Regions from separate parts of the Streptomyces sp. NPDC001292 genome, predicted to be linked through region 2. Evidence: predicted binding sites of a transcription regulator. Region 2 holds the regulator's gene; each other region holds the start of a gene.
What was found. Region 2 encodes HrcA, which represses chaperone genes, less so after heat shock. Its sites were predicted from a motif close to TTNGCACTCNGNNNNNCNGAGTGCNAA; they were not measured.
Positions count from the first base shown of each region.

Region 1 (7,333 bases), on a different contig from region 2:
TGACCGTGAAGGCCTGCGAGAGCGGGGTGCACCGGCCCGAGTGGGGGATGTTCGTGCTGGTGCGCAGGGAGGACGGGTGCGCGGTCGGCGGGATGGGCTTCCACGGTGCGCCCGACGAGGAGGGGCGCGCGGAGGTCGGTTACGACCTCGCCGTGTCCGCCCGCGGCCACGGCTACGCGACCGAGGCGCTGCGCGCGCTGTCGGACTGGGCGCTGGCCCGGGACGACGTACGGCTGCTGGTCGCGACCGTGGACCGGGGCAACCTTCCCTCCCAGCGCGTCGTCGCCCGCGCCGGTTTCGTCGCCGTGCGTGAGAGCGAGGAGGAGATCTTCTACGAACTCCGGCCCTGAACACGGCCCTTGGGGCGCCGCAACCCGGCGGCGTACAGCAGCCGCACCACCTCGCGGCTGCTGACCTCGACCGCGCCGGCCGCCACCGCGTCGGCGTACCGCTGGGCGGGCAGGTCGTAGTGGTCCCGCTCGAAGGCCCGGCGGGGTACTCCCAACCCTTCGGCGAAGGTGTGGAGTTCGTCGTACGAGACGTCGCTGACCAGGTGGGACCACATGCGGCCGTGGCCCGGCCAGGACGGCGGGTCGATGTAGAGGGTCACGCTGCGACCGCCCGGCGCGGCGCCGTCACGACGTCGTGCTCCGGCCGGTCGCCTCCGCCAGGGCGCCCACCGGCGCCACCTTCACGCCCGCCTTGGAGCACACCCAGTGCGGGTCGGGCCCGAGTTCCGGCTCCACGTCCAGCGCGTGCGGGTCGCCGTAGCCGCACACCGGGCACAGCGGCCAGCGACCGTACCGCTCCAGGAGCGCGTCCTGGACGTCCTGCGCGACCAGGCCCGCCACGTACTGCGCGCCTTCCGGCCACTGCTCCACCCACCAGCGGCGCTGAGCGACGGAGTCCTCCACGAGCGAGACCACGTCCGCCTTGGCGACCTCGCCGGCGACCAGGTCGGCGAGCACCAGGGCGCGGGCGGCGTGCAGGGCCTGCTCCAGGGGGCTGATGGGTTTCATGCCTCCCATTGTGACCCCGAAGTCCTGGACCGGACACCGGTGACGGATCAGGCGCCGGCGGGTTCGGCGCCGCCCGGAACCCGTTCTCTCCATCTCCCGTGCACCGCTGGGCCGTTCGCGAGAGCCGACCGGGGCCGCGGGCGAGTGCCGAGCGGGAGCCGGGTCCTCGGGGCCTCGGCGCGCGGCCTTGACCACGTGACCGTGCGGAAAATACCTTTCACAGTGTGACCCAGGACGTGAAGGAAATTTTCGCAGGCGGGGGCGCCCCGGGCCTCACGCCCCCCGCACCCGCCGCCCTCGCGGCCAAGGTACGTACGCTCGCGCCCTCGATGACCCGCTCCATGCAGCGTGTCGCCGAGGCCGTCGCCGGCGACCCGGCCGGCTGCGCGGCCCTCACGGTCACCGGCCTCGCCGAGCTCACCGGCACCAGCGAGGCGACCGTCGTGCGCACCGCCCGTCTGCTGGGCTATCCGGGTTACCGGGACCTGCGCCTGGCCCTCGCGGGCCTGGCCGCCCAGCAGCAGTCGGGACGTGCGCCCGCCATCACGACCGACATCGCGGTGGACGACCCCATCGCCGACGTCGTCGCCAAACTCGCCTACGACGAGCAGCAGACCCTGGCCGACACCGCCGCCGGCCTCGACACCATCCAGCTCGGCGCGGCGGTCACCGCGCTGGCCGCCGCCCGCCGCACCGACGTCTACGGCATCGGCGCCTCCGGTCTGGTCGCCCAGGACCTCATGCAGAAGCTGCTGCGCATAGGGCTGGTGGCGCACGCGCCCAGCGACCCGCACCTCGCCGTCACCAACGCGGTGCAGCTGCGCGCGGGGGACGTGGCGATCGCCATCACCCACTCGGGTTCGACCGGGGACGTGATCGAGCCGCTCCGGGTGGCCTTCGAGCACGGCGCGACCACCGTCGCCATCACCGGCCGACCCGCCGCGCCCGTCACGCAGTACGCCGACCACGTCCTGACCACCTCCACGGCCCGCGAGAGCGAGCTGCGCCCGGCGGCGATGTCCTCCCGGACCAGCCAACTGCTCGTGGTGGACTGCCTGTTCGTCGGGGTGGCACAGCGGACGTACGAGACGGCGGCGCCCGCGCTCGCCGCGTCCTACGAGGCGCTCGCCCACCGGCACAGCCCACGGGGCGGGACCCAGCGCTCGTAGTGCTCCTAGCCGAGAACCGAACAAGTCCGGACCCGCACGGTCAGCCGTACCGCAACGCACGAAGAGAGCCGCCCCCTCATGACCTCCACGCCCCACTACCGCGAGCTGCGCGCCGAGTTGGAGTCGCTGACGACCGAGGCGTTCCGCCCCGAGCTGGCGGAGATCGACCGGCTGCCGACGCTCGAGATCGCCCGGCTGATGAACGCCGAGGACACCACCGTGCCCGCCGCCGTGGCCGAGCGGCTGCCGCAGATCGCCGCCGCGATCGACGCGGTGGCGGAGCGGATGGCGCGCGGCGGCCGGCTGATCTACGCCGGCGCGGGCACGGCCGGACGGCTGGGGGTCCTGGACGCCTCGGAGTGCCCGCCGACCTTCAACACCCACCCCTCCCAGGTCGTCGGGCTGATCGCGGGTGGCCCGCCGGCCATGGTGACCTCGGTCGAGGGCGCGGAGGACTCCAAGGAGCTGGCGGCCGAAGCGCTCGCCGCCCTCGGCCTCACGCCGGACGACACGGTGGTGGGCGTCTCCGCCTCCGGCCGCACCCCCTACGCCATCGGCGCGGTGGAGCACGCCCGCGCCCTGGGCGCCCTGACCATCGGCCTGTCCTGCAACGCGGACAGCGCGCTCGCGGCCGCCGCCGAGCACGGCATCGAGGTCGTCGTCGGCCCCGAGCTGCTCACCGGCTCCACCCGCCTGAAGGCCGGCACGGCGCAGAAACTGGTCCTCAACATGCTCTCGACGATCACGATGATCCGCCTGGGCAAGACCTACGGAAACCTGATGGTCGACGTACGGGCCTCCAACGACAAGCTCCGCGCCCGCTCCCGTCGCATCGTCGCCCTGGCCACGGGCGCGCCGGACGACGAGATCGAACGAGCCCTGACGGCCACGGACGGCGAGGTGAAAACCGCCATCCTCACCCTTCTCGCCGACATCGACGGCCCCACGGCGACCCGTCTCCTGGAGGAATCCGGCGGCCGTCTGCGCGCGGCGCTGGAACGCGCCGGGAGCTGAGGCCGACGGGCGTGGGACCGGTGGCGGCACGAGCGGGCAGGCCGGGGCTCGCATGCCTGCCGGGGCGTCCTACGCTGGAGGACACCATGAACCACGCCCAGCTCACCGCCCTAGGACGGGCTCTGCGTCTGCTCGGCGAGCACGGCGAGGCGCTCTCCGCGCAGACGCCGGACGCCAGGCTGCACGAGGTGAAGGCGGATCTCCGGCGCGCTCTCGACCTGCTGGACGAGACCGTCACGACGACCGCGCCCGCCACCCGCTGCCCCGAGCATCCGAACGGGCCCGTCGACGAGAGCGCGCCCGACCTGTGCCTGCTGTGCGAGACCCGGCGCCGGGCCGCACGCCGCTCCGAGGTCGACGGAGCGTACGCGTCGTACGCGCGCCGCGCCGCCGAGCCCGCCGCCCCCGCCCCGTCCCGCTACGGCGTCCGCGAGGACCGGCCGCAGCCCCAGCAGCGGTGGCTGCCGGAGCTGTGGAACGGGCGGGAGTGGCAGTTGTGCGGGACCCCGCGCCGGGACCGGCGCGAGGCCGAGTTGTTCATCGCCGCCCAGCGCCGGGCACCGCGCGCCGCGCCCGCCTACCGGCTCGTGCACGAGTTCACCGACTACGAGGTGGTGCGCGTCTGGGGCCATCCCGTGCGGGTCGACATCGAACCCATGGGCAACCCGTAGGCTCTACGGCACCTTCGCCCCGGCGGGCGCGGGCTCACCGGCCGCCGTCGGCCGCCCCGCCGCCGCGGTGCGCCGATGACCCGGATGTTCTCGCCGGATGGCGTCCCGGGCGAGGACGTGCTGTCGTCATCGGAGGCGGTGACGGTCACGTGGGGGGCTCCTCGGAATCGTGGTCGGTACCGGCCGGCGCGCACGCGCATCAGCCGTGCACCGGCGTCAACTGCCCCACCGGCCACGGCATTCCACCGCTCCACACCTGTGACCCGGAACATGCCCGAGGGCGGCACCCCCTGTCTCCAGGGAGTGCCGCCCTCGGTACGTGAAGGACGGATCCGATCCTCGGGGGATCAGAAGTCCATGTCACCGCCCGGCATGCCGCCGCCGGCCGGCGCGGCGGCCTTCTCCGGCTTGTCGGCGATGACGGCCTCGGTGGTGAGGAACAGCGCGGCGATGGAGGCGGCGTTCTGCAGCGCGGAACGGGTCACCTTCGCCGGGTCGATGATGCCCTCGGCGACCAGGTCGACGTACTCACCGGTCGCGGCGTTCAGGCCGTGGCCGGGGGTGAGGTTGCGGACCTTCTCCACCACGACGCCGCCCTCGAGGCCGGCGTTGACGGCGATCTGCTTGAGCGGGGCCTCCAGGGCGAGCTTCACGGCCTGCGCGCCGGTCGCCTCGTCACCCTCGAGCTCCAGCTTCTCGAAGACGCTGGTGGTCTGGAGCAGGGCCACGCCACCACCGGCGACGATGCCCTCCTCGACGGCCGCCTTGGCGTTGCGCACGGCGTCCTCGATGCGGTGCTTGCGCTCCTTGAGCTCCACCTCGGTGGCGGCACCGGCCTTGATGACCGCGACACCGCCGGCGAGCTTCGCCAGGCGCTCCTGGAGCTTCTCGCGGTCGTAGTCGGAGTCGCTGTTCTCGATCTCGGCGCGGATCTGGTTCACGCGGCCCGCGACCTGGTCGGCGGAGCCGGCGCCGTCGACGATGGTGGTCTCGTCCTTGGTGATGACGACCTTGCGGGCGCGGCCCAGGAGGTCCAGGGTCGCGTTCTCCAGCTTGAGGCCGACCTCCTCGGAGATGACCTCGCCGCCCGTGAGGATGGCGATGTCGCCGAGCATGGCCTTGCGGCGGTCGCCGAAGCCCGGGGCCTTGACGGCGACGGACTTGAAGGTGCCGCGGATCTTGTTGACGACCAGGGTCGACAGGGCCTCGCCCTCGACGTCCTCGGCGATGATCAGCAGCGGCTTGCCCGACTGCATGACCTTCTCCAGGAGCGGGAGCAGGTCCTTGACCGAGGAGATCTTGGAGTTGGCGATGAGGATGTACGGGTTCTCGAGCGACGCCTCCATCCGCTCCATGTCGGTCGCGAAGTAGGCGGAGATGTAGCCCTTGTCGAAGCGCATGCCCTCGGTGAGCTCGAGCTCCAGACCGAAGGTCTGCGACTCCTCGACGGTGATGACGCCTTCCTTGCCGACCTTGTCCATGGCCTCGGCGATGAGCTCGCCGATCTGGGTGTCGGCGGCGGAGATGGAGGCGGTGGAGGCGATCTGCTCCTTGGTCTCGACCTCCTTGGCCTGGTCGAGCAGGGCGGCGGAGACGGCCTCGACGGCCTTCTCGATACCGCGCTTCAGGGCCATCGGGTTGGCACCGGCGGCGACGTTGCGCAGGCCTTCCTTGACCAGGGCCTGGGCGAGCACGGTCGCGGTGGTCGTACCGTCACCGGCGACGTCGTCCGTCTTCTTGGCGACTTCCTTGACCAGCTCGGCGCCGATCTTCTCGTACGGGTCCTCGAGCTCGATCTCCTTGGCGATGGAGACACCGTCGTTGGTGATCGTGGGGGCGCCCCACTTCTTCTCGAGGACGACGTTGCGGCCCTTCGGGCCGAGGGTCACCTTGACGGCGTCCGCGAGCTGGTTCATGCCGCGCTCGAGGCCTCGCCGCGCCTCCTCGTCGAACGCGATGATCTTGGCCATGTGAAGTGGTCCTCCCAGGACTGGGGGTGATTACTTCGGACCGCGCCCGCGCCCGCGACGGACGGCCCCGGCCGGAGGTTCCTTGCCCCACCCGGCCCGTGGCCTCACCGACCCGGTCCTTCGTTGTCACTCTCACCTTCAGAGTGCTAACGCCAATGATTAGCACTCGACCCCTCCGAGTGCAAGGTGCGCCCGCGAAGCGGGCTCGATGAGGGGTGGCGGTCGGGTGACGGGTTGGCGCAAGCGCCTGCGGGGGATGGGGGTGACTCAGCCCCGCGAACGCCGGTACGCCAGGCCCCCGGGACGGGTCGGATGCGCGGACACGACGAAGGGCCCGCACCCCGGCAGCGGAGGTGCGGGCCCTTCCGAAGAAGAACGTCGCTTGCGGTGGTCGCGCGATTCAGGCCGTGACGCGGACCATGTCGGCCTGCGGACCCTTCTGGCCCTGCGAGATCTCGAACTCGACCCGCTGGCCCTCTTCCAGCGTGCGGTAGCCGTCCATCTGGATCGCGCTGTAGTGGACGAAAACGTCCGCACCACCGTCGACCGCGATGAAGCCGTACCCCTTCTCCGCGTTGAACCACTTGACGGTGCCCTGAGCCATGCCCAACTCCCCTATTACTGGCCCTTGCACAGATCCACACTTCGCGGACCCGGGTCAGACCTCACCCCCCGTGGATCGGGGGCGTGCGCCGGAACGCGTCGACCGCGGCTGAATGTATCTGTCCAACTGCCGTCTGCAACAGGTCAATCGGACGAGAAATCTGGACGTACACGGTCCGGAATATAGGAAGAATTCACGCGAATTCAGGGCAAGTCGGGCCCCACAAACAAGGAAAATGCCGCAAAAGGCCCGCAGACTTTGGCTACTTCTTGCCGGGCCCACGACAGGAATCCGGGGCCCCGGATTCGGAGTTCGGGGGCGCGTTCCCCAACTGTACCGCGCTCAATCCCACGGAATTGCCCCCTCCGCTTCTCTCACGGAGGGGGCAACTCGGTGAACTCTGCGTAACCGGAATTACCGAAGGTAATGATCAGCCGCCGGCGACCGCCGGGATGATCGAGACCCCCGCGCCCTCCGGGGTGGCCGTCTCGAGCCCCTGCTCGAACCGGACGTCGTCGTCGTTGACGTACACGTTGACGAAGCGGCGCAGCTTGCCCTGGTCGTCCAGGACCCGGGCCGCGATGCCCGTGTGGTTCCTCTCCAGGTCCGAGATGACCTCGGAGAGGGTCGCGCCCTCGGCGCTCACCTCGGCCCGGCCGCCGGTGTAGGTGCGCAGGATGGTGGGGATACGGACGGTCACGCTCATGCCAGGCCAGCCTCTCGGAAGGAGTCCAGGGTCGGACGGATCGTCGCGGTCAGGCCGGTGCCGGCCACCGCGTCCAGCGTCTTCAGCCCGTCGCCGGTGTTGAGGACGACGGTGGTCTTCGTCGGGTCGAGGACGCCGTTCTCGACCAGCTTCTTCGTCACGCCGACCGTCACACCGCCT
Region 1 covers NZ_JBIAXG010000010.1:123,888-131,220, reverse strand. Annotated here, with positions in the region: partial or broken gene ACFY4A_RS14185 (GNAT family N-acetyltransferase) at 1-350, shown strand, start outside; gene ACFY4A_RS14180 (DUF4031 domain-containing protein) at 332-610, opposite strand; gene ACFY4A_RS14175 (hypothetical protein) at 636-1,019, opposite strand; gene ACFY4A_RS14170 (MurR/RpiR family transcriptional regulator) at 1,244-2,188, shown strand; gene murQ (N-acetylmuramic acid 6-phosphate etherase) at 2,267-3,202, shown strand; gene ACFY4A_RS14160 (hypothetical protein) at 3,289-3,873, shown strand; gene groL (chaperonin GroEL) at 4,221-5,843, opposite strand; gene ACFY4A_RS14150 (cold-shock protein) at 6,244-6,447, opposite strand; gene ACFY4A_RS14145 (MoaD/ThiS family protein) at 6,878-7,153, opposite strand; gene thrC (threonine synthase) at 7,150-7,333, opposite strand, start outside.
Region 1: a site for HrcA is predicted at 6,003-6,029, ahead of groL (chaperonin GroEL). Genes of this name have one in related genera too.

Region 2 (7,333 bases):
AGTGCGCTGCACCCTCGCCTCCGCCGGGCACCCGCTGCCGCTGGTCCTCGGGCGCGAGGGCGGCGTCCGTACGGCGGCCCGGCCGCAGGCGCTGCTCGGGGTGATCGAGGACGAGACGTACGCCTGCGAGACCTTCGAGCTGAGGCCCGGCGACACCCTGCTGTGCGTCACCGACGGAGTCACCGAACGGCGCTCCGGCTCCCGCCAGTTCGACGACGGCGACGGCCTCGCCACGGCCCTCGCCGGCTGCGCCGGGCTCGACGCGGAACCGATCGCCGAACGCATCCGCCGCCTCGTGCACGACTTCGGCACGGGCCCACCGGAGGACGACCTGGCCCTGCTGGTCCTTCAGGCCGAGTGCGACTGACGGACGCAAGGGTGCCGCATACGGAGCCGCCCCGCACCGATCCGGCCGCCCCGGCTCCCGGGCCTCCGGCTCCTGGCCCTCCGGCTCCTGGGCTCCTGGCCCTCCGGCTCCCGGGCTCCCGGGCTCCTGGTCCTCGGGCTCCCGGGCTCCTGGTCCTCGGGCTCCCGGGCTCCCGGTCCTCCGGCTCCCGGGCTCCCGGGCTCCCGGTCCTCCGGCTCCCGGGCTCGCGGTCCTCCGGCTCCCGGGCTCCCGGTCCTCCGGCTCCCGGGCTCCCGGTCCTCGGGCTCCTGGTCCTCGGGCTCCCGGTCCTCGGGCTCCCGGGCTCCCAGTCCTCGGGCCTCCGGCTCCTGGCCCTCCGACTTCCGGTCCTCGGGCCTCCGGCTCCCGGGCTCCCGGTCCTCGGGCTCCTGGTCCTCGGTCCTCGGGCTGCTGGTCCTCGGTCCTCGGGCTCCTGGCCCTCCGGCTCCCGGGCTCCCGGTCCTCGGGCTCCCGGCTCCCGGTCCTCCGGCTCCCGGGCTCCCGGTCCTCGGGCCCTGGGCTCCCGGGCCTCGGGCTCCCGGCTCCTGGCCCTCCGACTTCCGGTCTTTGGGCCTCGGTCCTCGGGCCTCGGTCCTCGGGCCCCGGCTTTCGGGCCCTGGGGCCTCGGGCGCGGGTCCTCCGGCCCGCGGGCTTTCTCCCGTGGTGCTGGACAATGGAAGGCATGCCTTCCGCACTTCCCGATGGTGAGCCCGTTCCCGATGACGGGGCGCTGCCCGTGCAAGCGCTCCACGGGGCGGCCGAGCGGCCCCTCGGGTTCTATCTGCACGTCCCCTACTGCGCGACCCGCTGCGGCTACTGCGACTTCAACACCTACACCGCCACCGAGCTGCGCGGCACCGGCGGGGTGCTCGCCTCCCGGGACAACTACGCCGGGACGCTGACCGACGAGGTCCGCCTCGCCCGCAAGGTCCTCGGCGACGACCCGCGCGAGGTCCGCACGGTCTTCGTCGGCGGCGGCACGCCCACGCTGCTGGCCGCGGAGGACCTGGTGCGGATGCTGGGGGCGATCCGCGACGAGTTCGGCCTCGCGGCCGACGCGGAGGTCACCACGGAGGCCAACCCGGAGTCGGTCGACCCGGCCTACCTGGCCACGCTCCGCGAGGGCGGCTTCAACCGGATCTCCTTCGGCATGCAGAGCGCCCGGCAGCACGTGCTGAGCATCCTCGACCGCTCGCACACCCCCGGCCGCCCCGAGGCCTGCGTGGCCGAGGCCCGCGCCGCGGGCTTCGAGCACGTCAACCTGGACCTGATCTACGGCACCCCCGGCGAGTCCGACGACGACTGGCGGGCCTCGCTGGACGCGGCCCTCGGCGCCGGCCCCGACCATGTCTCGGCGTACGCCCTGATCGTGGAGGAGGGCACCCGGCTCGCCCGCCGGATCCGGCGCGGGGAGATCCCGATGACGGACGACGACGTGCACGCCGACCGCTACCTGATCGCGGAGGAGACGCTGGCCGCGGCGGGCTTCGAGTGGTACGAGGTGTCCAACTGGGCGACCTCGGAAGCGGGCCGCTGCCTGCACAACGAGCTGTACTGGCGCGGCGCCGACTGGTGGGGCGCGGGACCCGGCGCGCACAGCCACGTGGGGGGCGTGCGGTGGTGGAACGTGAAGCATCCCGGGGCGTACGCGGCGGCCCTGGCGGACGGCCGCTCCCCGGGCGCCGGCCGGGAAGTCCTCACCGAGGAGGACCGCCGGGTGGAGCGCATCCTGCTGGAACTGCGGCTGCGGGAGGGCGTCCCGCTGGACCTGCTGCGCCCGGACGGCCTGGCCGCGTCCCGGCGTGCGCTGTCCGACGGGCTGCTCCAGGAGGGGCCGTACGAGGCGGGGCGCGCCGTGCTCACCCTGCGGGGCCGGCTGCTGGCGGACGCGGTGGTGCGGGACCTGGTGGACTGAGGCACCCGGCGCGGGCCCCGGCGGAGTACGCCCGCCGCGGCTACGCGGGCGGGACGGTGACGAAGTCGATCAACTGTTCGACCCGGCCCAGCAGCTCCGGTTGCAGGTCCTTGTAGGACCGCACGTGGGACAGGATCCGCTGCCAGGCCGCGCCCGTGTTCTCCGGCCAGCCCAGGGCGCGGCACACACCCGTCTTCCAGTCCTGGCCGCGGGGCACGCGGGGCCAGGACTCGATCGCCAGCGAGGACGGCTTCACGGCCTCCCAGACGTCGATGTACGGGTGGCCGACCACCAAGGCGTGCTCGCTGGTCACCGACTCGGCGATGCGCCACTCCTTGCTGCCGGGAACCAGGTGGTCCACGAGGACGCCGAGGCGGGCGTCCGGACCGGGCGCGAACGCCTCGGCGATCGCCGGCAGGTCGTCGACGCCCTCCAGGTACTCCACGACCACCCCCTCGACGCGCAGGTCGTCGCCCCAGACCTTCTCGACCAGTTCGGCGTCGTGCCGGCCCTCGACGTAGATGCGCCCGGCGCGGGCCACGCGCGCGCGTGCCTCGGGCACGGCGACCGAACCGGATGCCGTACGGGTGGGCCGTACCGGACCGGACGACGGCTTCACCAGGGTGACCACCCGGCCCTCCAGCAGGAAGCCGCGCGGCGCCAGCGGGAACACCCGGTGCTTGCCGAAACGGTCCTCCAGCGTCACCGTGCCCGCCTCGCAGCGGATCACCGCCCCGCAGAAGCCGGTCCCGGGCTCCTCCACCACCAGACCCGGCTCGGCGGAAACCTCCGGCACGGCCCGGGGCTTCTTCCAGGGAGGGGTGAGGTCGGGCGAATACTGGCGCATTCGAGTGACGATATGGACAGGCCCGTGTCCGATCAGCGCGACACGCCGAAGCGCGCGGCCAGGGCGTCCCGCTGGGCGCGGACGAAGGCGGCGTCCACCACCGCTCCGTGACCGGGGACGTACAGGGCGTCCTCGTCGCCGAGCGCCAGGAGCCGGTCGAGGGCGGCGGGCCACCGGGACGGCACGGCGTCCGGGCCCGCCTGGGGTGCGCCGGACTCCTCGACCAGGTCCCCGCAGAACACCACCGGCGGCTCGCCCGGCACCACCACCGCGAGGTCGTGCGCCGTGTGGCCCGGACCCACGTTCACCAGCAGCGCCTCCCGCCCGCCGCCGAGCGGGAGGGTCAGCCGGTCGTCGACCTCGCGGCCGGGCCGCACCAGCGCGTCCGCCGCGTCCCGCGCCGCCCGCGCGTCCAGCCCGTGGCGCACCGCGTCCGCGCGCAGCTCCTCGCGCCCGCCGATGAACACCGCGGCGGCGCCCGCGGCGGCGAACACCTCCGCGCCGCTGAACTCCGCCGCCCCGAAGACATGGTCGAAGTGCGGGTGGGTGAGCGCGAGAAGTGTCACACGGCCACCGGAGAGCTCCCGCGCTCGCGCGCGCAACAGCGCGCCCTCCGCACGGCTCGACCCCGCGTCGACCATCAGCGCGGCGTCCGCCCCCACGACCAGCCCGGCCGTGCAGTCCCACACCGGGAGGCGGCACCGCCCGACCCCGTCCGCCAGCCGTTCCCATTCCAGTTCTTCAGGAGGTTCTTCCCGGGGTTCCTCCCGCGCAGCCGTCATACGGCGACGCTAGCGGGGATCGGCCGGGTACGACATCCCGGCCGATCCCGGGTGATCCCGGTCCCGACCTCGCAGGCTGTCGCGGCCCGGCCTTGCCGGGGGCGTACCCGGCGGCCGTACACTGGGCCGGGTAGAGCTGGCACTCGTATGCGCAGAGTGCCAGGCGGGTGGCCGAGGAACGACCCTGGAGGTGTGCGCGATGCTCAGCGAGCGGCGGCTTCAGGTGTTGCGCGCCATCGTCCAGGACTACGTCGGCACCGAGGAGCCGGTGGGCTCCAAGGCCCTCACCGAGCGGCACAGCCTGGGCGTGTCACCGGCCACGGTCCGCAACGACATGGCGGCCCTGGAGGACGAGGGCTACATCGCCCAGCCGCACACCAGTGCCGGCCGCATCCCCACCGACAAGGGGTACCGCCTGTTCGTCGACAAGCTGGCCGAGGTCAAGCCGATGACCGCGCCCGAGCGGCGCGCCATCCAGAACTTCCTCGAAGGCGCCGTCGACCTCGACGACGTGGTGGCCCGCACGGTGCGGCTGCTCGCCCAGCTGACCCGGCAGGTCGCCGTGGTGCAGTACCCGTCGCTGACCCGTTCCACCGTGCGGCACGTGGAGCTGCTGTCTCTCGCGCCCGCGCGCGTGATGCTCGTGCTGATCACGGACACCGGCCGGGTCGAGCAGCGGATGGTCGACTGCCCGGCGCCCTTCGGGGAGACCTCCCTGGCCGACCTGCGGGCGCGGCTGAACAGCCGGGTCGCGGGCCGCCGGTTCACGGACGTGCCCCACCTCGTGGAGGACCTGCCCGACGGCTTCGACGCCGAGGACCGGGGCACCGTCTCGACCGTGCTGTCCACCCTGCTGGAGACGCTCGTCGAGGAGAACGAGGAGCGGCTGGTCATCGGCGGCACCGCCAACCTCACCCGCTTCGCGCACGACTTCCCGCTCACGATCCGGCCCGTCCTGGAGGCGCTGGAGGAGCAGGTCGTGCTGCTGAGGCTGCTCGGTGAGATGCAGAATCCGGGCATGACCGTGCGCATCGGTCACGAGAACGCCCACGAAGGACTCAACTCCACGTCCATCGTGTCGGTCGGCTACGGTTCGGGCGGCGAGGCAGTGGCCAAGCTCGGCGTGGTCGGACCGACCCGCATGGATTACCCGGGAACGATGGGAGCGGTACGCGCAGTGGCACGGTACGTCGGACAGATCCTGGCGGAGTCGTAGGTGGCCACGGACTACTACGCCGTTCTCGGCGTGCGCCGTGACGCGTCGCAGGAAGAGATCAAGAAGGCCTTCCGGCGGCTCGCGCGCGAGCTGCACCCGGACGTCAACCCGGATCCGAAGACCCAGGAGCGGTTCAAGGAGATCAACGCCGCCTACGAGGTGCTCTCCGACCCGCAGAAGAAGCAGGTCTACGATCTCGGCGGCGACCCCCTCTCGCAGGCCGGCGCGGCCGGCGCGAGCGGCTTCGGAGCCGGTTCCTTCGGGAACTTCTCCGACATCATGGACGCCTTCTTCGGTACGGCGTCGCAGCGCGGACCGCGTTCGCGCACGCGCCGGGGCCAGGACGCGATGATCCGGCTCGAGGTCGAGCTGGACGAGGCGGCCTTCGGCACCACGAAGGACATCCAGGTCGACACGGCCGTCGTCTGCAACACGTGCAGCGGCGAGGGCGCGGCCCCGGGCACCACCGCGCAGACGTGCGACATGTGCCGCGGCCGGGGTGAGGTCTCGCAGGTCACCCGGTCCTTCCTGGGCCAGGTCATGACGTCGCGTCCGTGCCCGCAGTGCCAGGGCTTCGGCACGGTGGTCCCCACCCCGTGCCCGGAGTGCGCCGGAGACGGGCGCATCCGCGCCCGCCGCACCCTGACCGTGAAGATCCCGGCCGGTGTCGACAACGGCACGCGCATCCAGCTCGCGGGCGAGGGCGAGGTCGGCCCCGGCGGCGGTCCGGCCGGCGATCTGTACGTCGAGATCCACGAGCTGCCGCACTCGACCTTCCAGCGGCGCGGCGACGACCTGCACTGCACGGTCACGATCCCGATGACCGCGGCGGCCCTCGGCACCAAGGTGCCGCTGGAGACCCTGGATGGCCTGGAGGAGGTCGACATCCGCCCGGGCACCCAGTCCGGCCAGTCGATCCCGCTGCACGGCCGGGGCGTCACGCACCTGCGCGGCGGCGGCCGGGGCGACCTCGTCGTCCACGTCGAGGTCCAGACCCCGACCAAGCTCGACCCCGAGCAGGAACGCCTGCTTCGCGAGCTGGCCAAGCTGCGCGGCGAGGAACGTCCACAGGGCCAGTTCCAGCCGGGGCAGCAAGGCCTGTTCTCGCGGTTGAAGGATGCCTTCAACGGGCGTTGACGCGGGGGCTTGGGGCCGGCCGGGGGCTCGGGGGTCGTCCCCCGGGCAGGCACAGTCAGCCGGGGCAGCAAGGCCTGTTCTCGCGGTTGAAGGATGCCTTCAACGGGCGTTGACGCGGGGGCTTGGGGCCGGCCGGGGGCTCGGGGGCGTTCCGGAGGGGATTCCTCTGACATATGCCAGAGGTCGCCCGGGTTCGGACTCGTCAGGAGGACGTGACAACATGCCGTCATGTCCTCCGCACTGACCGATCTCTTCCCGCACCCGATCGTGCAGGCGCCGATGGCGGGCGGGCCCGCGGTGCCGCCGCTCGCCGCGGCGGTGTCTGATGCCGGCGGACTCGGGTTCCTCGCCGCCGGTTACAAGACCGCCGACGGCATGTACCAGGAGATCAAGCAGCTGCGCGGTCTGACCGCCCGCCCCTTCGGCGTCAACGTGTTCATGCCGCAGCCGGAGAGCGCCGAGACCGGCGCCGTCGACCTCTACGCCCACCAGCTCGCCGGCGAACCCGGCTGGTACGAGACCGAACTCGGCGATCCGGACTCCGGACGCGACGACGGCTACGACGCCAAGCTCGCCGTGCTCCTGGACAACCCGGTGCCGGTGGTCTCCTTCCACTTCGGCGTGCCCGCCCGCGAGGTCGTGGACTCCCTGCACCGGGTCGGCACCTTCGTTTTCGCCACCGCCACCACCGCCGAGGAGGCGCTCGCCGTGGACCGGTCGGGCGCGGACGCGGTGATCGCCCAGGGCGTGGAGGCCGGCGGCCACCAGGGCACCCACCGCGACCTGCCGGAGCGGGACGGCGCCGGGATCGGCGTGCTCTCGCTCGTCGCGCAGATCCGTGAGACGGTCGCCCTGCCGATCATCGCCACGGGCGGCATCATGCGCGGCAGCCAGATCGCCGCCGTGCTCGCGGCGGGCGCCGGCGCCGCCCAGCTCGGCACGGCCTTCCTCGCCACCCCGGAGTCCGGCGCGCACGACCTGCACAAGCAGGCACTGACCGACCCGGTGTTCCCGCGTACGGAGCTGACCCGGGCGTTCTCCGGGCGGCCGG
Region 2 covers NZ_JBIAXG010000001.1:226,144-233,476, forward strand. Annotated here, with positions in the region: gene ACFY4A_RS00900 (SpoIIE family protein phosphatase) at 1-367, shown strand, start outside; gene hemW (radical SAM family heme chaperone HemW) at 1,068-2,300, shown strand; gene ACFY4A_RS00910 (DUF3097 domain-containing protein) at 2,341-3,147, opposite strand; gene ACFY4A_RS00915 (MBL fold metallo-hydrolase) at 3,180-3,929, opposite strand; gene hrcA (heat-inducible transcriptional repressor HrcA) at 4,129-5,145, shown strand; gene dnaJ (molecular chaperone DnaJ) at 5,146-6,282, shown strand; gene ACFY4A_RS00930 (nitronate monooxygenase) at 6,511-7,333, shown strand, end outside.

Region 3 (7,333 bases), on a different contig from region 2:
GCGCGGGGGCCGCGGTCACCTGCGAAGCTGCTGCGCCGCGAGGACCGGCCGACCGCCGTCTTCGCGGGCAACGACCTCCAGGCGCTCGGCGTCTACGAGGCGGTGCGCGAACTGGGCCTGCGCGTCCCGGAGGACCTGAGCGTGGTCGGCTTCGACGACCTGCCGGTGGCGCGCTGGGGCGGGCCGCCGCTGACGACCGTGCGCCGGCCGCTGACGGAGATGGCCGAGGCGGCGGCGAAGCGGGTCCTGGACCTCGGGCGCGAGGAGGACACGCCGGTGGCGACCCGGGTGGAGCTGGCCACGAGTCCGGTGGGGCGCAGCAGTACGGCGGCGCCCGCGAAGTGAAGCTCAAGTGCCGAAACTTTCGGGGAAGATGAGATTTTCCGAAGAATTCGGTCGTGGGCGCCTCCCCCTGTCGGGCTTCGCGTGAGTCGGACGTATGTTCCTCCCCGTGAGGGGACACAACAGGGGACATGACAGGGGCCAGGGCGGCAGCGACAGCGGGGACGCGGGCGGAGGGGCCGGCCGGCGGTCACGGGCCCTGAAGACCGTGGGCCTCGGCCTGGCGGGCGTCCTGGTGCTGGGCGTCGCGGCGGCGGGCTGGGCGTACTGGCACCTGAACCAGAACATCAAGGGCGTCGACATCAACAGCGCGCTCGGGGACGACCGTCCGCCCGGGCCGCGTACGGCACCGTCGGCCGAGAAGGCCGCCCTGCCCAGCGGGGCCCTCAACATCCTGGTCCTCGGCTCGGACTCGCGCAGCGGCGAGCAGAACAAGGAACTCGGCGGCGGCGACAGCGAGGGCGCCCGCTCCGACACCGCGATGATCGTGCACATCGACGCGGGCCGGACCTCGGCCACCGTGGTGAGCATCCCGCGCGACACGCTGGTCACCCGCCCGTCCTGCCCGCTGGAGTCCGGCGGCTCCACGGCGGTGGCGAACTACGCCATGTTCAACAGCGCGTACTCGGTGGGCGGACCGGTGTGCGCGGTCAAGACGGTCGAGACGCTGACCGGCATCCGCATGGACCACTACGTCGAGATCGACTTCTCCGGCTTCGCGAAGCTGGTGGACGCGATGGGCGGGGTCACCGTCACCACCGAGCTGGACATCGACGACGACAAGAGCCATCTGCACCTGAAGGCGGGCACCCACCACCTGAACGGCACCGAGGCCCTCGCCCTGGCCCGGACCCGCCACGGCGTGGGCGACGGCAGCGACCTGGGCCGCATAGGCCTCCAGCAGACGCTGGTCAAGGCGCTGCTGGAGGAGATCTCCGCCTCCGGCCTGCTGGACGACCCCGCCGGGCTCTACCGGGTCGCCGACGCGGTGACCGGCAGCCTGACCACCGACACCGGCCTCGACTCGCTCGGCGAACTCACGACCCTCGGCCAGAGCCTGAAGGGCCTGTCGGCGCAGAACGTGAGGACGGTGACCATGCCGGTGGTGACGGCCCCGTGGAACCCCAACCGGGTGGTGGCGCAGGAGCCGGACGCCGGCGACCTGTGGACGTCGCTGCGGTGAGCGGCGTCAGCCCGCCGGGTGGCCGAGCAGCATGGTGGGCGCCCCGGCGACCCGGGTGAGGAACACCGTCGCCGCGTTCCTGCCGTGCGGCTTCGCAAGGACCTTCCTGCGCAGTTCCTCCGGCTCGACCGCCGAGCCCCGCTTCTTCACGGTCAGCGTCCCCACCTCGCGCTCCCGCAGCAGGGCCTTGAGCCTCTTGACGTTGAAGGGGAGCCGGTCGGTGATCTCGTAGGCGGTGGCGTACGGGGTGGGGCGGAGTTCGTCGGCGGTCACGTACGCGATGGTCTCGTCGATCAGGCCGCCGTCGAGTTCCCGGGCGACCTCGGCGACCAGGTGGGCGCGGATGACCGCGCCGTCGGGCTCGTACAGGTAGCGGCCCGGGGTACGGACCTGGGGGTCGGGCAGGCCGCGGCCGCGCAGGGTGCGCGGGCCAGGCAGCAGGGTGGCCCGGACCAGTCCCGGCTCGGTGCCGAACCACAGCACCGCCTCCTTCACGTCCCCGCCGTCGGAGATCCACTCGGCCTCGGCCTGCGGCGGGATCATCTCGTGCGGGATGCCGGGGGCGATCTTCAGGGCCGCGCGGGGCGCCCGGAGCGCGGCGCCGACGGCCCAGGACAGCGGCGGCGAGTACGCCTCGGGGTCGAAGATCCGCCCGCCCGTCGCCCGGCCGCCACCCCTTCCTGCGCCCACCCTCCGGGCCGGATCCACGAACACCGCGTCGTACGACGCCGTGCCGACCTCCGTGACGTCCGCCTCCCGTACCTCGATCAGGTCCGCCAACCCGAGCGCCTCGGCGTTCGCGCGGGCCGTGGCGGCGGTCAGCGGGTCCCGGTCCACGGCGAGGACCCGGATCCCGGCGCGGGCGAGGGCGATCGCGTCGCCGCCGATCCCGCAGCACAGGTCGGCGACCGAGGTCACCCCCGACTCCCGCAGCCGGCCCGCCCGGTAGGCCGCCACGCTCGCCCGCGTCGACTGCTCCACCCCGTTCGGCGTGAAGAACATCCGCCCCGCGTCCTCGACCCCGAACTTCGCGGCCGCCCGCTGCCGCAGCCGGGCCTGGCCGAGCGCCGCCGACACCAGTTCGGCGGGGTGCTCACGGCGCAGCCGGGTGGCGACGGCGAGTTCGTCGGCGGGTTCGGTGCCGCGCACCTCGTCGAGGAGGGCGCGGCCCTCGGGGGTGAGCAGCGAGGCGAAGGCGTGGAGGTGGTCGTTCACCGGCTCATTGTCGGCCAGTCGGTGGATGGTGTGCCTCCGGTCGCGGTGTCGCCCCGTGTTCGGGGCGGTGGCCTGCGAGGATCCGGCGCCATGAGGCTAGTAGTACAAAATGACAAAAAGGGTCCTGAAAGGTTCCCGAGTCGCAGGGCCCGGATCCGCGGCGGGCTCGCGGTGCTCGCCGTCGCCGCCCTCGCCTCCGGCTGCGCGCAGCCGGAGGCGGCGCAGGTGCGCCCGGCCCCCGGCCAGCAGCGCCCCCAGGCGCCCCCCGCCCCCGCCCTCGGCTCCTACGCCGACCGCCTGCACACCTCCCACGCGCAGCGGGTGGCCGCCACCAAGCGCTGGGGTCTGGAGCAGGTCCCGCTGATCCCCCCGCAGCCGCCCACGACGAAACCGAAGGCCACCGCCCGCGCGGGTTTCGAGGTGAAACATCAGGAGGACTGGAACCTGCCCCCGGTCTTCACCACGGTCCCCACCAAGGACAAGGTCGTCTTCCTCACCATCGACGACGGAGCGGAGAAGGACCCGGAATTCCTGCGGATGATGCGCGACCTGAAGATCCCGTACACGGTGTTCCTCAGCGACGACCTCATCAAGGACGACTACGGCTACTTCTGGAAGATGCAGGCCTCCGGGGTCACCCTCAACAACCACACCCTGCACCACCCCTACCTGCCGGGCCTGTCCTACGAGGAGCAGAAGCGCGAGATCTGCGGTATGCAGGACATCATGCAGGAGCGGTTCGGCAAGCGCCCGAAGATGTTCCGCCCGCCCTACGGCAACTACAACCAGGACACCCTGCGCGCCGCCAAGTCCTGCGGCATCGAGTACGCGCCCATCTGGAACGAGGAGGTCTACGTCGACCGCTGGGAGTTCCGCGAGGACGACCAGCGGCTGCGGCCCGGCGACATCGTGCTCACCCACTTCCGGGGTCCCAACGAATGGAACGGCACGATGGCCGACGACATGCGCCGGTTCCTGAGCAAGGTCACGGCGGACGGGTACGCGGTGGCCCGGCTGGAGGACTACCTGTGAGACTGCGGCCCGTCAGGCCCCGGCACCTCGCCGTGGCCCTGCTCGCCGCCTCGCTGCTGTCCGGCTGTGCCACGTCCGTCGATCCCATCGAGCGGCTCGGCCGCAAGGCGGCGCAGGGGGTACGGTCGCAGAGCCCGGCGGCCGACCAGGCCTACCGGCGCTGGGGACTCACGGCGCCGCTGCCCGCGCCACCGAAGCCGCCCGCCCGTCCGCCGCGGCCCGCCGGCGCCAGCCCGTCCGCCGGACTGCCCGAGGTCGTGGACCACGTCGCGACCTCCGACCCGGTCGCCTTCCTCACCTACGACGACGGCGCGGAGAAGGATCCGCGGTTCGTCGACATGGTCCGTGAACTGCGGCTGCCGGTCAGCATGTTCCTCACGGACAGTGTCGTCGGACCGGGGTACGGGCACTTCGCGCGCCTGATGTCGGTCGGCGCGGACCTCCAGAACCACACCCTGGACCACCCCTCGCTGCGCGGTCTGCCCTACGCGGGCCAGCGCGCCGAGATCTGCGGCCAGCGGGACAAGATCCGCGCCCGCTTCGGCGTCAGCCCCCGCCTCTTCCGCCCGCCCTACGGCCGGTACGACATGACGACCCTGCGCGCCGCCGCCGACTGCGGGGTCTCGGCGGTCGTGCGGTGGCGCGGCGCCACGACCGACACCGGCCTGCGCTTCACCCACGGCCCCCACGAACTGCGCCCCGGCGACATCCTCCTCGTCGCCTCGGACGACGACGACCTCGACGGCCCACCCCTGCGCGACCGCACGACCCGCCTGCTCCGCAGAATCCAGGAGGAGGGCCTGACGGTGGGCCGCCTGCAGGACTATCTCTGAGCTCAGGCGGGACTATCTCTGGGCTGAGGCTTTCAGCCGAGTCCGGCATCGAGCAGCCGGTCCGGCGCTTGAGGGCGAGGTCGAAGCGGGGGTCTGGGGGCAGCGGCCCCAGGGCCGCCCACACAGACCCACAGCACCTTGAACACGCGTTCCCCCAAGCGCCCCACACCCGACGCGCCACGAGGCAATTGGCACTCCGCTTGACCGAGTGCTAACGACGGTCATAGTCTCAGGTCTGGCACTCCCCCCTGGAGAGTGCCAACAAAGCGACGGGCAGGTCCGGCACCCGCGACGACGGATCGACCTGGTCGCCACCTCAGACAGTTAACCCCGTGAGATCTCCGAAGGGGGAGGTCGGATCGTGACGACCGCCAGCACCAAGGTTGCCATCAAGCCGCTCGAGGACCGCATCGTGGTCCAGCCGCTGGACGCCGAGCAGACCACGGCCTCTGGCCTGGTCATCCCGGACACCGCCAAGGAGAAGCCCCAGGAGGGCGTCGTCCTGGCCGTGGGCCCGGGCCGCTTCGAGGACGGCAACCGTCTTCCGCTCGACGTGAAGGTCGGTGACGTCGTGCTCTACAGCAAGTACGGCGGCACCGAGGTGAAGTACAACAACGAGGAGTACCTCGTCCTCTCGGCTCGCGACGTCCTCGCGATCATCGAGAAGTAGTTCACCCGCTTCTTCACGAAGCCGAAGCAATTCTGCTTGAGCTGCGCCCCTGGCCCCCGCGACCGATAAGAAGCCGGGCGCCCGGGGCGCAGTGTCTTACCACCAGATTTCGAGAGGGCTCCCGCTGCCATGGCGAAGATCCTGAAGTTCGACGAGGACGCCCGTCGCGCCCTCGAGCGCGGCGTCAACAAGCTTGCCGACACGGTCAAGGTGACGATCGGCCCCAAGGGCCGCAACGTCGTCATCGACAAGAAGTTCGGCGCGCCCACCATCACCAACGACGGCGTCACCATCGCCCGTGAGGTCGAGATCGAGGACCCGTACGAGAACCTCGGCGCCCAGCTGGTGAAGGAGGTGGCGACCAAGACCAACGACATCGCGGGTGACGGCACCACCACCGCCACCGTGCTCGCCCAGGCGCTCGTGCGCGAGGGCCTGAAGAACGTCGCCGCGGGCGCCTCCCCGGCCGCGCTGAAGAAGGGCATCGACGCCGCGGTCAAGGCCGTCTCCGACGACCTGCACGCCTCGGCCCGTCCGATCGACGAGAAGTCCGACATCGCCGCCGTTGCCGCGCTGTCCGCCCAGGACCAGCAGGTCGGCGAGCTGATCGCCGAGGCGATGGACAAGGTCGGCAAGGACGGCGTCATCACCGTCGAGGAGTCCAACACCTTCGGTCTGGAGCTGGACTTCACCGAGGGCATGGCCTTCGACAAGGGCTACCTGTCGCCGTACTTCGTCACGGACCAGGAGCGCATGGAGGCCGTCCTCGACGACCCGTACATCCTGATCCACCAGGGCAAGATCTCCGCGATCGCGGACCTGCTCCCGCTCCTCGAGAAGATCATCCAGGCCAACGCCTCGAAGCCGCTGCTGATCATCGCCGAGGACGTCGAGGGCGAGGCCCTGTCGACCCTGGTCGTCAACAAGATCCGCGGCACGTTCAACGCCGTGGCCGTCAAGGCCCCCGGCTTCGGCGACCGCCGCAAGGCGATGCTCCAGGACATGGCGGTCCTCACCGGCGCCACCGTCATCTCCGAGGAGGTCGGCCTCAAGCTCGACCAGGCCGGTCTGGACGTCCTCGGCTCCGCCCGCCGCGTCACCGTCACCAAGGACGACACCACGATCGTCGACGGCGCCGGCAAGAAGGAGGACGTGGAGGGCCGCGTCTCCCAGATCAAGGCCGAGATCGAGAACACCGACTCCGACTGGGACCGCGAGAAGCTCCAGGAGCGCCTCGCGAAGCTGGCCGGCGGCGTGTGCGTGATCAAGGTCGGCGCCGCCACCGAGGTGGAGCTGAAGGAGAGGAAGCACCGTCTGGAGGACGCCATCTCCGCGACCCGCGCCGCGGTCGAGGAGGGCATCGTCTCCGGTGGTGGCTCCGCGCTCGTCCACGCCGTGAAGGTCCTGGAGGACAACCTCGGCAAGACCGGCGACGAGGCCACGGGTGTCGCGGTCGTCCGCCGCGCCGCCGTCGAGCCGCTGCGCTGGATCGCCGAGAACGCCGGCCTCGAGGGCTACGTCATCGTCTCCAAGGTGGCGGAGCTGGAGAAGGGCAGCGGCTACAACGCCGCCACCGGCGAGTACGGCGACCTGGTGAAGGCCGGCGTCATCGACCCGGTCAAGGTCACCCGCTCCGCCCTGGAGAACGCCGCCTCCATCGCCTCCCTCCTGCTCACGACCGAGACCCTGGTCGTCGAGAAGAAGGAAGAGGAAGAGCCGGCCGCAGCGGGCCACGGCCACGGCCACGCCCACTGAGCGCTTTGCTGGACTGAGCCGAAACACCGGTGCCCGGCGCCCCTTCGGGGGGCCGGGCACCGGTGCTTTGATCTGCCTGAAGTCTGATTCACTTCCGCCGTGAAAATAGACATGGACATGAGTGCGTGGGTGTGGACGTGTACTCCCGGCGGGGAGCATGACCAATGTGCGGCGCGTCCAGGTCCGCCGGTACCCTGCAGGCGATTCGTGAGCGGGTCGGCAAGCGGGGCCTCTCCGCGTACCTGGAGAAGGCGGCTCAGCGGCAGATCGAGCGGGACAACCTTGACGAGCTGATCGCCGACT
Region 3 covers NZ_JBIAXG010000036.1:21,603-28,935, forward strand. Annotated here, with positions in the region: gene ACFY4A_RS30670 (hypothetical protein) at 1-19, opposite strand, end outside; partial or broken gene ACFY4A_RS30675 (substrate-binding domain-containing protein) at 22-345, shown strand; gene ACFY4A_RS30680 (LCP family protein) at 440-1,525, shown strand; gene ACFY4A_RS30685 (methyltransferase domain-containing protein) at 1,532-2,740, opposite strand; gene ACFY4A_RS30690 (polysaccharide deacetylase family protein) at 2,831-3,772, shown strand; gene ACFY4A_RS30695 (polysaccharide deacetylase family protein) at 3,769-4,605, shown strand; gene groES (co-chaperone GroES) at 4,967-5,275, shown strand; gene groL (chaperonin GroEL) at 5,405-7,030, shown strand; gene ACFY4A_RS30710 (hypothetical protein) at 7,195-7,333, shown strand, end outside.
Region 3: a site for HrcA is predicted at 4,794-4,820, ahead of groES (co-chaperone GroES). Genes of this name have one in related genera too.